Regions from separate parts of the Pseudomonas sp. MPR-R2A5 genome, predicted to be linked through region 2. Evidence: riboswitches for the same ligand, from Rfam matches in the RefSeq annotation. Region 2 holds a riboswitch; each other region holds the start of a gene.
The links. A riboswitch is a leader RNA that binds a small molecule or an ion and turns the genes downstream of it on or off. The one in region 2 is predicted to bind cobalamin.
Positions count from the first base shown of each region.

Region 1 (3,268 bases), on a different contig from region 2:
ATGGGCTGGCTCCTTTTGGCGGGTAATGAACGTCCGGGTCACCGGTTCAGGATAGCCCTGCTGCGGGCACCTGGCCCTAATTGTCATGAACCTGTGTTGCAGTCGTGTTTACCCAAGACTGCGAGGAACTCGCGATGCCAGCACGCAAAGCCAAAATTGACCTGACCCACCGCCCCCGGCTCGTCGATCTACGCCCGTTGATCCCGGCCACCCCCAGCCTGATGGAAGCCAGGGCGGCGACGCCCCGTGTGACGCCCGCCAAGGATCTGCAGGACCGGCGTGGCTACGCACCCGACTTTCTCAGCGGCTTCGCCGTGCCGTGGCCCACGGTGGATGAGGCATTGGCAACTGACGTCCAGCCGCTGCGCCTGGACTACACGCATTTCTCGGTGACCCTGTCACGTTCCCGACGGATGGCGCTCTATGTGGGCGTGAATATCGACGGCGGACAGGCGGTGGATATCGTTCGCAGCAACGACACCTGGGCCTACGACGGCCGCCTGCCCATCAGCGCGCAGATCGGCGACGAGCTCTACACCAACAACGGCCTGGATCGCGGCCACCTGGTGCGACGACAGGATCCCAACTGGGGCGACGAGGCCAACACCGCCAACCTCGACACGTTCCATTTCACCAATTGCTCGCCGCAGATGAGCGGGTTCAACCAGAAGACCTGGCTGGAGCTCGAAGACTACATTCTCGACAACACACAACGCTGGAAGGCCCGGGCCACGGTGTTTACCGGCCCGGTGTTGGCCGATGACGACCGTGTCTACCGCGGCGTGAAAATCCCCAAGGCATTCTGGAAAGTGGTGGCCTACCTCGGCGACGACGGCAAGCCCTCTGCCAGCGCCTACATGATCGACCAGAGCCGTGAACTCGGTCAGCTTGATCTGGTATTTGGCCAACTGCGGACCTACCGGCGCAGTGTGATCCAGATCGAGCAATTGACCGGCATCCGTTTCGCCAACCTGGCCGACTACGACGGTTTCAGCAATGAAGAGCGCGCCACGGGGACGCGAATTGAAGCACTGATCCGCGGCCCTGAAGATATACGCCTCTGACCGGTTACCGCGGCTTTATGTGGGCGCGAGCCTATACGCGCCTACAGAAAGCCGCCATTCGGTTCCCCCTCCCCAGCCCAATCGACTACCATACCGCGCCGGTTCCCAAACGGGACTAATAGGGAATCCGAAGCGCGGTACCCCCGCGTCAATCGGAACTGCCCCCGCAACTGTAGATGCCGAGCCTGCTCCTCAACGCCACTGGATACCCTCCGGGAAGGCTGGAGCCGGGTGAAGACGCATCAGTCAGGAGACCTGCCGGCCCAGTAAAACCACTAACCGGCGGGGTGTCCGGGAAGGACATCCTTGGCTGCCTCCACCGCAGCGTCCGAGGGCGTATTTCCGAACCGTACCTCCCCAGTTCCACGTACGGCTCCCAGGAGATTGCCCCATGCTGCCACGCGTTACCGCCTTGCTCACCGGCCTGGGCTTCTGTGCCCTGGCCCAGGCGACGCCCACCCACTACCCGCTGACGCTGGAGAACTGCGGCAGCACCCTGACCTTTCAGCAAGCGCCCGCCCGCAGCGTAACCATTGGCCAGGCGGCGACCGAAATGCTCTACGCCCTGGGTGTGGGCAACACAGTGGTCGGCACGGCGTTGTGGTTCAACAACGTGTTGCCGCAGTTCAAGGCACAGAACGACACCATCGAGCGCCTGGCCAACAATGAGCCAAGCTTCGAAGCGGTCATTGCCAAGCGCCCGCAACTGGTGGCCGCCGAGTTGGAATGGGTGGTTGGCCCACAAGGCGTGGTCGGCACCCGCGAGCAGTTTCATGAATTGAAGATCCCCACCTACCTGCTGCCCTCCGACTGCGAAGGCAAGAACAACCTGGTGGGCGCCGACGGCACACGCCTGGAGCCGTTCCGCATCGACACCATTTATAAAAGCATCAGCCAACTGGCCGAGATTTTCGACGTGCCGGACCGCGGCCAGCAACTGAACGAGGCGCTCAAGGCGCGCCTGGCCAAGTCCGTCGCCACCGCCCGCAACAAGGGCCTCAAGCAGGCCAGTGCGCTGGTGTGGTTCTCCAGCGCCGAAATGGCCAGCGATCCCTATGTGGCCGGCCACAAGGGTGTCCCCGAATTCATGCTGCAAACCCTCGGCTTGCACAACGTGGTGCAGTCCGATGAAGAGTGGCCCGCCGTCGGCTGGGAAACCCTCGCCAAAGCCAACCCCACCTTCCTGGTGATCGCGCGCATGGACCGCCGCCGCTACCCGGCCGACAACTACGAACAGAAACTGGCCTTCCTGCGCAGCGACCCGGTGACACGCAACATGGACGCGGTGAAACACAACCGCATCATCATCCTTGACGCCATGGCCCTACAGGCCAGCGTGCGTACTTTCGATGGGCTCGACCAACTGGCGAGCGCCATCGACAGCTACGACCTGCCCAAATGAGCAGAACGCTTCTCGCCCTGGCGCTGCTGTTGATCGCCATACTGGCCGGCGTAGCCATCGGCGAAACCGCCATCGAGCCGCAGGTAGTGCTCCAGGTGTTGGCCAATAAACTGTGGGCCGCTGGCTACGCGCTGGACCCTATCGACGAAGGCGTGGTGTGGAACTATCGCCTCACTCGCACGCTGGTCGCCGCCGCCTGCGGTGCGGGGCTGGCCACATGCGGGGTGATTCTGCAGTCGTTGTTGCGCAACCCCTTGGCCGATCCCTACCTGCTTGGCATCAGCGCCGGTGCCTCGACCGGCGCGGTGCTGGTGGTGCTGATGGGGGTCGGCGGTGGCTTGATCTCGCTGTCCGCCGGCGCCTTTGCCGGGGCGATGGCGGCGTTTGCGCTGGTGATTTTGCTCGCCCGGGCCAGCGGGTCGTCGAGCGGCACCGGCCAGATCATCCTGGCAGGCATCGCCGGTTCGCAGCTGTTCAACGCGCTGACCGCGTTCCTGATCACCAAGTCCGCCAGCTCCGAACAGGCGCGCGGCATCCTGTTCTGGTTGCTGGGTAATCTCAGCGGCGTGCGTTGGTCGTCGGTGTGGCTGGCGGTACCGGTGGCCGTCGCGGGGTTGGCGGTGTGCCTGTGGCACCGCCGCGCACTGGATGCATTCACCTTCGGCAGCGACTCGGCGGCGTCCCTCGGCATCCCGGTGCGCCGCGTGCAATTTGTGCTGGTGGGCTGCGCGGCGTTGGTCACCGCGGTGATGGTGTCGATTGTCGGCTCCATTGGTTTTGTCGGCCTGGTCATCCCTCACGC
Region 1 is NZ_JBXAFK010000067.1:20,686-23,953, reverse strand. It holds gene AC1Q6I_RS31690 (M4 family metallopeptidase) at 1-2, opposite strand, end outside; gene AC1Q6I_RS31685 (DNA/RNA non-specific endonuclease) at 135-1,064, shown strand; cobalamin riboswitch at 1,147-1,341, shown strand; gene AC1Q6I_RS31680 (ABC transporter substrate-binding protein) at 1,456-2,466, shown strand; gene AC1Q6I_RS31675 (FecCD family ABC transporter permease) at 2,463-3,268, shown strand, end outside.
Region 1: it holds a riboswitch for cobalamin, as region 2 does, so the genes downstream of both, AC1Q6I_RS31680 (ABC transporter substrate-binding protein) here and AC1Q6I_RS14185 (CbtB domain-containing protein) in region 2, are expected to answer to the same signal.

Region 2 (3,268 bases):
CTTCGACGATCTTCACCGCGGGTGGCAGCTCTTCGGCCACTTCCAGGCGCACGCGGGCCAGGTCCTCGGGGCTGATCATGTCGCACTTGTTGAGGATCACCAGGTCGGCGCTGGCCAACTGGTCGGCGAACAGTTCATGCAACGGGGATTCGTGGTCCAGGTTCGGATCAAGCTTGCGCTGGGCATCGACCTGGTCCGGGAAGGCGGCGAAGGTGCCGGCGGCCACCGCCGGGCTGTCGACCACGGTGATCACCGCGTCGACGGTGCAGGCGCTGCGGATTTCCGGCCATTGGAAGGCTTGCACCAGGGGCTTGGGCAAGGCCAGGCCCGAGGTTTCGATGAGGATATGGTCGAGGTCGCCGCGACGGGCCACCAGTTCGCGCATCACCGGAAAGAACTCTTCCTGGACGGTGCAGCACAGGCAGCCGTTCGCCAGTTCATACACGCGGCCGTTGGCTTCTTCCTCGGTGCAACCGATCGAGCATTGCTTGAGGATCTCACCGTCAATGCCCAACTCGCCGAATTCGTTGACGATCACCGCAATGCGACGGCCCTGGGCGTTATCGAGCATGTGGCGCAGCAAGGTGGTTTTGCCCGAGCCGAGAAAGCCGGTAACGATAGTGACGGGAAGTTTGGCCAGTGTTTTCATCGGATGCCCTTGGGGGCGGGCATACGGGACGATAGGCCCTGCGTGGCGCGCAGCAGCAGATTTCGTCACCGGATCACCCCGCCCGGTTGAATTGGAAAATCGGTTGCGAGGCAGGTCTCCTGGCTTGGGGCTTGCGGGTCTTGCGACCGGCGCTGGCTGCGCCTTCCCGCCGCAATGGCAGTGGCGTGGCAGTCAGATAAACCCTTCACAGTTGCGGGGGCAGCCGCGGCTTGAACCGCGTTCCCTTCTTAGCTTCGGCCTGGGCCGAAGAACCTCGAAGGTGCAAGGCTACAGGGGCTCGGTCAATTTGACTACCGTCGCTCTGCATGCTTTCCTACACGCCTTGTTTCGGGTGCCCTTCACAGGGTGAAACGGGAAACCGGTGAGTCATAGCCTTATGACCAGTCCGGTGCTGCCCCCGCAACGGTAAGCGAGTGAAGCGTCAGATCCACTGTGCCTGTACGGCATGGGAAGGCGACGCTTTATAGACCCAGTGTCCCTCGCAAGCCCGGAGACCGGCCCGAATAACATCAGATAACAAACCCGCGGTGGGCGGGCGCTGTTAAAACCCTGCGTGCCCGGCTCGCGGGGTTTGCATGCGCTCGTTTCACCCTGAACACGATAGGGACGCGCCATGTCGATCATCAGCAGCACTTCGCACACCGCCAGCAGTACCGCCACCCTCAGCCAACGCCTGACCGCCGCCATCGGCGCCTCGATCCTGGGCGCGTGCCTGGTGTATTTCGCCGGGTTCTCGCATATCGAGGCGGTGCACAACGCAGCCCACGATACTCGCCACAGCGCCGCGTTCCCGTGCCACTGAGACCTGCCGACATGATCAAACGTATTGCGCAAACCGCAGGGTTCACCGGCTTGCTGGCCGCCCTGCTGCTGACCCTGCTGCAAAGCTTCTGGGTCGCTCCGCTGATTCTGCAGGCGGAAACCTTCGAAAAGGCCCCGGCCGCGACTGAAGTCGTGCACGAGCATGCCGCTGGCGCCGCTGCGCACACCCACGACGCCGAAGCCTGGGAGCCGGAAGACGGCTGGCAGCGTGTGCTGTCGACCACCGGCGGCAACCTGGTGGTCGCCGTCGGCTTCGCCCTGATGCTGGCCGGCCTCTATACCCTGCGCGCACCGACCCGCACGGCCCAAGGCTTGCTGTGGGGCCTGGCCGGCTACGCGACCTTTGTGTTGGCGCCGACCCTGGGCCTGCCGCCCGAGCTGCCGGGCACGGCCGCCGCCGACCTGGCGCAACGCCAGATCTGGTGGATCGGCACGGCCGCCTCCACTGCGGCCGGTATTGCGCTGTTGGTGTTCGGTGGCAACTGGCTGCTTAAAGGGCTGGGCGTGGCGATCCTCGTGGTGCCTCACGTAATCGGCGCCCCGCAGCCGCAAGTGCATTCGATGCTGGCGCCAGAGGCACTGGAAGCACAATTCAAGATCGCCTCGCAGTTGACCAACGTCGCCTTCTGGCTGGCCCTCGGCCTGATCAGCGCCTGGTTGTTTCGCCGCAACCGCGACGATCAATACTCGGCATGAAACTCGCGGTCGGCCTCGGTTGCCAGCGGGGCTGCGAATTGCACGCCCTGCTGGCGCTGTTTGACACGGCCCTCGCCGAAGCGGGTATCGAGCGCCAGCACATCACCGCACTGGCGAGTCTCGACCGCAAACAGGACGAGCCGGGGTTACTGGCCCTGGCGCATAGGTTGAACCTGCCATTGCAGTGCTTCAGCGCCGAACAGTTGGCCGCGTATGAAGGCCGTCTGAGCCATAAATCAGCGGTCGCCTTTGCCCACACCGGCTGTTACGGCATCGCCGAAAGCGCCGCCCTGGCCCTGGCCGAACAGCTCTCCCCAGGCCCTGCCCGCTTGCTGATCACCCGCAAGAAAACCGCCCAGGCCACCTTTGCATTGGCCTGCGCCGGCTGAAAAATCGATAATTGCGTCTTCCGATCATGAGCAATCTTCATGCTCGCCCGTTTTTCGACAGGAATCCTCCATGACCGTCTACTTCATCGGTGCCGGCCCCGGCGACCCGGAATTGATCACTGTCAAAGGCCAACGGCTGATCCGCAGTTGCCCGGTGATCATCTATGCCGGTTCGCTGGTACCGGCGGCCGTGCTGGAGGGGCATCAAGCGCAACTGGTGGTCAACAGCGCCGAACTGCACCTGGCGCAGATCATCGAGCTGATCAAGACCGCCCACGCCAACGGCCAGGATGTGGCGCGGGTGCATTCCGGCGATCCGAGCCTGTATGGGGCGATCGGCGAGCAGATTCGTCATCTGCGCGAGCTGGGCATCCCGTTCCAGATCATTCCGGGCGTGACCGCAGTCGCCGCCTGTGCCGCGCTGCTGGAGGCCGAACTGACCTTGCCGGACATCGCCCAGAGCGTAATCCTGACCCGTTACGCCGATAAAACCCGCATGCCGGCCGGCGAGGACTTCGACAGCCTGGCCCGCCACGGCACCACCATGGCGATCCACCTGGGGGTCAACCACCTGGAGAAGATCGTCGCAGAGCTGCTGCCGCACTATGGCGCGGATTGCCCGATTGCCGTGGTGCACCGGGCAACCTGGCCGGATCAGGATTGGGCGGTGGGCACACTCAGCGATATTGCC
Region 2 is NZ_JBXAFK010000017.1:40,561-43,828, reverse strand. It holds gene cobW (cobalamin biosynthesis protein CobW) at 1-649, opposite strand, end outside; cobalamin riboswitch at 742-941, opposite strand; cobalamin riboswitch at 983-1,187, shown strand; gene AC1Q6I_RS14185 (CbtB domain-containing protein) at 1,284-1,472, shown strand; gene AC1Q6I_RS14180 (CbtA family protein) at 1,484-2,188, shown strand; gene AC1Q6I_RS14175 (cobalamin biosynthesis protein) at 2,185-2,577, shown strand; gene cobM (precorrin-4 C(11)-methyltransferase) at 2,648-3,268, shown strand, end outside.

Region 3 (3,268 bases), on a different contig from region 2:
GGCGTCGCGCTCGGCCGGGGGGAAAGCGTTGTCACTCATGGGACTGGGCTGACTCAAGGTCGGGCGCAAACAGCGCAGCAACCGCACGGGGATTGGAGGGGAAGTAGAAGTGCACGTAGGAAGCGGTCATCCGCCCTTGCCGATACACCGCCTCGGCACCCCGCCCGCCGTTGGGGCTCAAGCCACGGGCGATCGGTTGCCAGTCGGTGCTGGTCAGGGAATGGTGGTAGGTGTGCCCGCGCAATACGCCTTCCGGCAACTCGACGCTTTGCAGGGCAAGGGCCGCCAGTTTCTTCTGCATCACCGCATCCCCCTGCAACAGGCCGACCAGCTCGGCACGGGTGCCGTCGACATCGGTGAGCGAGTCCAGCAGGTAGAGCATGCCGCCACACTCGGCAAGCAAGGGTTTACCGGCAGCATGATGGGCACGGATGGCATCGAGCATCGAGGTGTTTTCCGCCAGCGCCTGGTGATGCAGCTCCGGGTACCCGCCTGGCAGATAGAGGCTGTCGGCCTCGGGCACTTGGCGATCATGAATCGGTGAGAAAAAGCGCAACTCGGCCCCCATCGCCCGCAATAGATCCAGGCTGGCGCCATAGGTGAAGGCAAAGGCTTCGTCACGGGCCACGGCGATGCGCACACCGGCGAGCAGCGGTTCGGCTTCGATCACTTCAGGCGCGGCGAAGGTCACCGGCGGCGGCAAGGCAACTTCACAACTGTTGCCCAGGGCCTGGGCAGCGGCGTCCAGGCGTACGTCGAGGTCATTCAGTTCGCTGGCTTGCACCAGGCCAAGATGGCGGCTGGGCAACTCAATCCCGGTTTCACGGGACAACGCGCCGTACCAGCGCAGGCCTTCGGTGAGGCTCCCTTCGAGCAGTTGCGCATGGCGCAAGGTGCCGACACGGTTGGCCAACACACCGGCAAACGGCAAGTCCGGCTGATAACGCGCCAGGCCCAGGGCCAGGGCACCGAAGGTCTGGGCCATGGCGGTGCCGTCGATCACCGCCAGCACCGGCACACCGAAGTGCCGCGCCAGGTCGGCGCTGGACGGCGTACCGTCAAACAGGCCCATGACGCCTTCGATCAGGATCAGGTCGGCCTCCCCTGCCGCTTCCCACAGCAAGCGACGACTTTCCTGCTCGCCAACCATCCACATATCCAACTGATACACCGGCGCACCGCTGGCGCGTTCGTGGATCATCGGGTCGAGGAAGTCCGGGCCGCATTTGAACACGCGTACTTTGCGCCCCAGGTTGCGGTGCAAACGGGCCAGCGCAGCGGTGACCGTGGTTTTGCCCTGGCCGGACGCCGGTGCGGCGATCAGTACGGCCGGACAATGACGGGGCTGATTCAAAGTTCGACGCCCTTCTGTGCCTTGATACCGGCCTGGAACGCGTGCTTGAGCATGCCCATTTCGGTGACGGTGTCACCCATCTCGATCAACTCCGGCTTGGCGCCACGGCCGGTAACCACCACGTGCTGCATCGGCGGACGGGCTTGCAGGTCGCTCAGTACCTGGTCCAGGTCGAGGTAGCCATGCTTGAGGGCGATGTTCAGCTCATCCAGCACCACTAGGCCGATGCTCGGGTCTTGCAGCAGTTCGCGAGACACGGCCCAGGCGGCCTCGGCGGCGGCGATGTCGCGCTGGCGGTCCTGGGTTTCCCAGGTGAAGCCTTCGCCCATGACGTGAAAGCGCACTTGTTCGGGGAAACGCCGGAAGAACAATTCTTCGCCGGTGCTGTTACGGCCTTTGATGAACTGCACCACGCCGCACTGCATGCCGTGGCCCATGGCGCGCGCGAGCATGCCGAACGCAGAGCTGCTTTTGCCTTTGCCGTTGCCGGTCAGCACCAGCAGCAAACCGCATTCGTTCGGGGAATTGGCAATGCGCTCGTCAATCACGGCTTTTTTGCGCAGCATGCGCGCCAGGTGGCGTTCGTCGCGGTCGGGGGAATCGGTCATGGCAGCTCTCCGTTGGGGCTGGACAAAAACGGCGGGCAGGAAAAAACAAAAACAGACAGCCAAGCATCGCCCACCGTGATGCTGTTGGATGATCCAGGCCGGTCTCCGGACTCATGAGTGGCTCGCTTTATAGAAAGCAGGCCGACGCTGCGCCTTCCCATATCGCAGCGCGATACAGTGGCCAATAGCACCGTCTTGACTCATTTACCGTTGCGGGGGCAGCGCCGGAATTGCGGCAACACTGTGTACAAGTGCGCTCACTCACCGGCTTCCCTGTTTCACTCAGTCGACCCTTGGGTCACAGAGCACCTGAAACAAGTCGCGAAGGTTAGTGGGTTGGGGGGGGAGCGTCAATTAAAGCTGGCCTTGCACTTGAACCATCGTGCCGCAGCACTCCTCTACCCTTACAGGCATTCAGGAGAAAACCATGCATAAAACAAGACTCGCCCTACTGATCATGGTCGCAGGCACCCTCGCTGCCTGCGGAGAAAGCTCGACCTTGAAGGTATCGGATGGCACCGGCCCTTCGCCCCAACTGCCAGAGCCCAACAAGACCCTGATCCCCACCGTGAATATCGCCCCAGCCATTGGCTGGCCTGATGGCATGAAGCCAACCGCCGCCGCGGGCACCCAAGTGACAGCGTTCGCCGAAGGCCTGGATCACCCTCGCTGGCTGTATGTGCTACCCAATGGCGATGTGTTGGTGGCCGAAACCAATGCGCCGCCCAAGCCGGATGACGCCAAGGGCATTCGCGGCTGGGTAATGGAAAAGGTCATGGGCCGTGCCGGTGCCGGCGTGCCCAGCCCGAACCGCATCACCTTGCTGCGCGATGCCGATCACGATGGCGTCGCCGAGACCCGCACGGTCTTCCTGGAAAATCTCAACTCGCCGTTCGGCATGACCCTGGTGGGCAACGACCTCTACGTGGCCGACTCAGACAAGCTGCTGCGCTTTCCCTATCAACCGGGCGAAACCGCAATCACGCAGGCCGGCACCACGGTGGTCGACCTGCCGGGCGGCAGCATCAACCACCACTGGACGAAAAACGTGGTAGCCAGCAAGGACGGCAGCAAGTTGTATGTGAGCGTCGGTTCCAACAGCAACGTCGGCGAGAACGGCCTGGAAGCGGAACAAGGTCGGGCGGCGATCTGGGAAGTCGATCGCGCCAGTGGCCAGCACCGGATTTTCGCTTCGGGCCTGCGCAACCCCAACGGCATGGCCTGGGAACCGCAGAGCGGCAAGCTGTGGACCGCGGTCAACGAGCGCGATGAGATCGGCAGCGACCTGGTGCCGGACTACATCACC
Region 3 is NZ_JBXAFK010000003.1:207,412-210,679, reverse strand. It holds gene bluB (5,6-dimethylbenzimidazole synthase) at 1-39, opposite strand, end outside; gene AC1Q6I_RS03685 (cobyrinic acid a,c-diamide synthase CobB) at 32-1,354, opposite strand; gene cobO (cob(I)yrinic acid a,c-diamide adenosyltransferase) at 1,351-1,962, opposite strand; cobalamin riboswitch at 2,042-2,290, opposite strand; gene AC1Q6I_RS03675 (PQQ-dependent sugar dehydrogenase) at 2,390-3,268, shown strand, end outside.
Region 3: it holds a riboswitch for cobalamin, as region 2 does, so the genes downstream of both, cobO (cob(I)yrinic acid a,c-diamide adenosyltransferase) here and AC1Q6I_RS14185 (CbtB domain-containing protein) in region 2, are expected to answer to the same signal.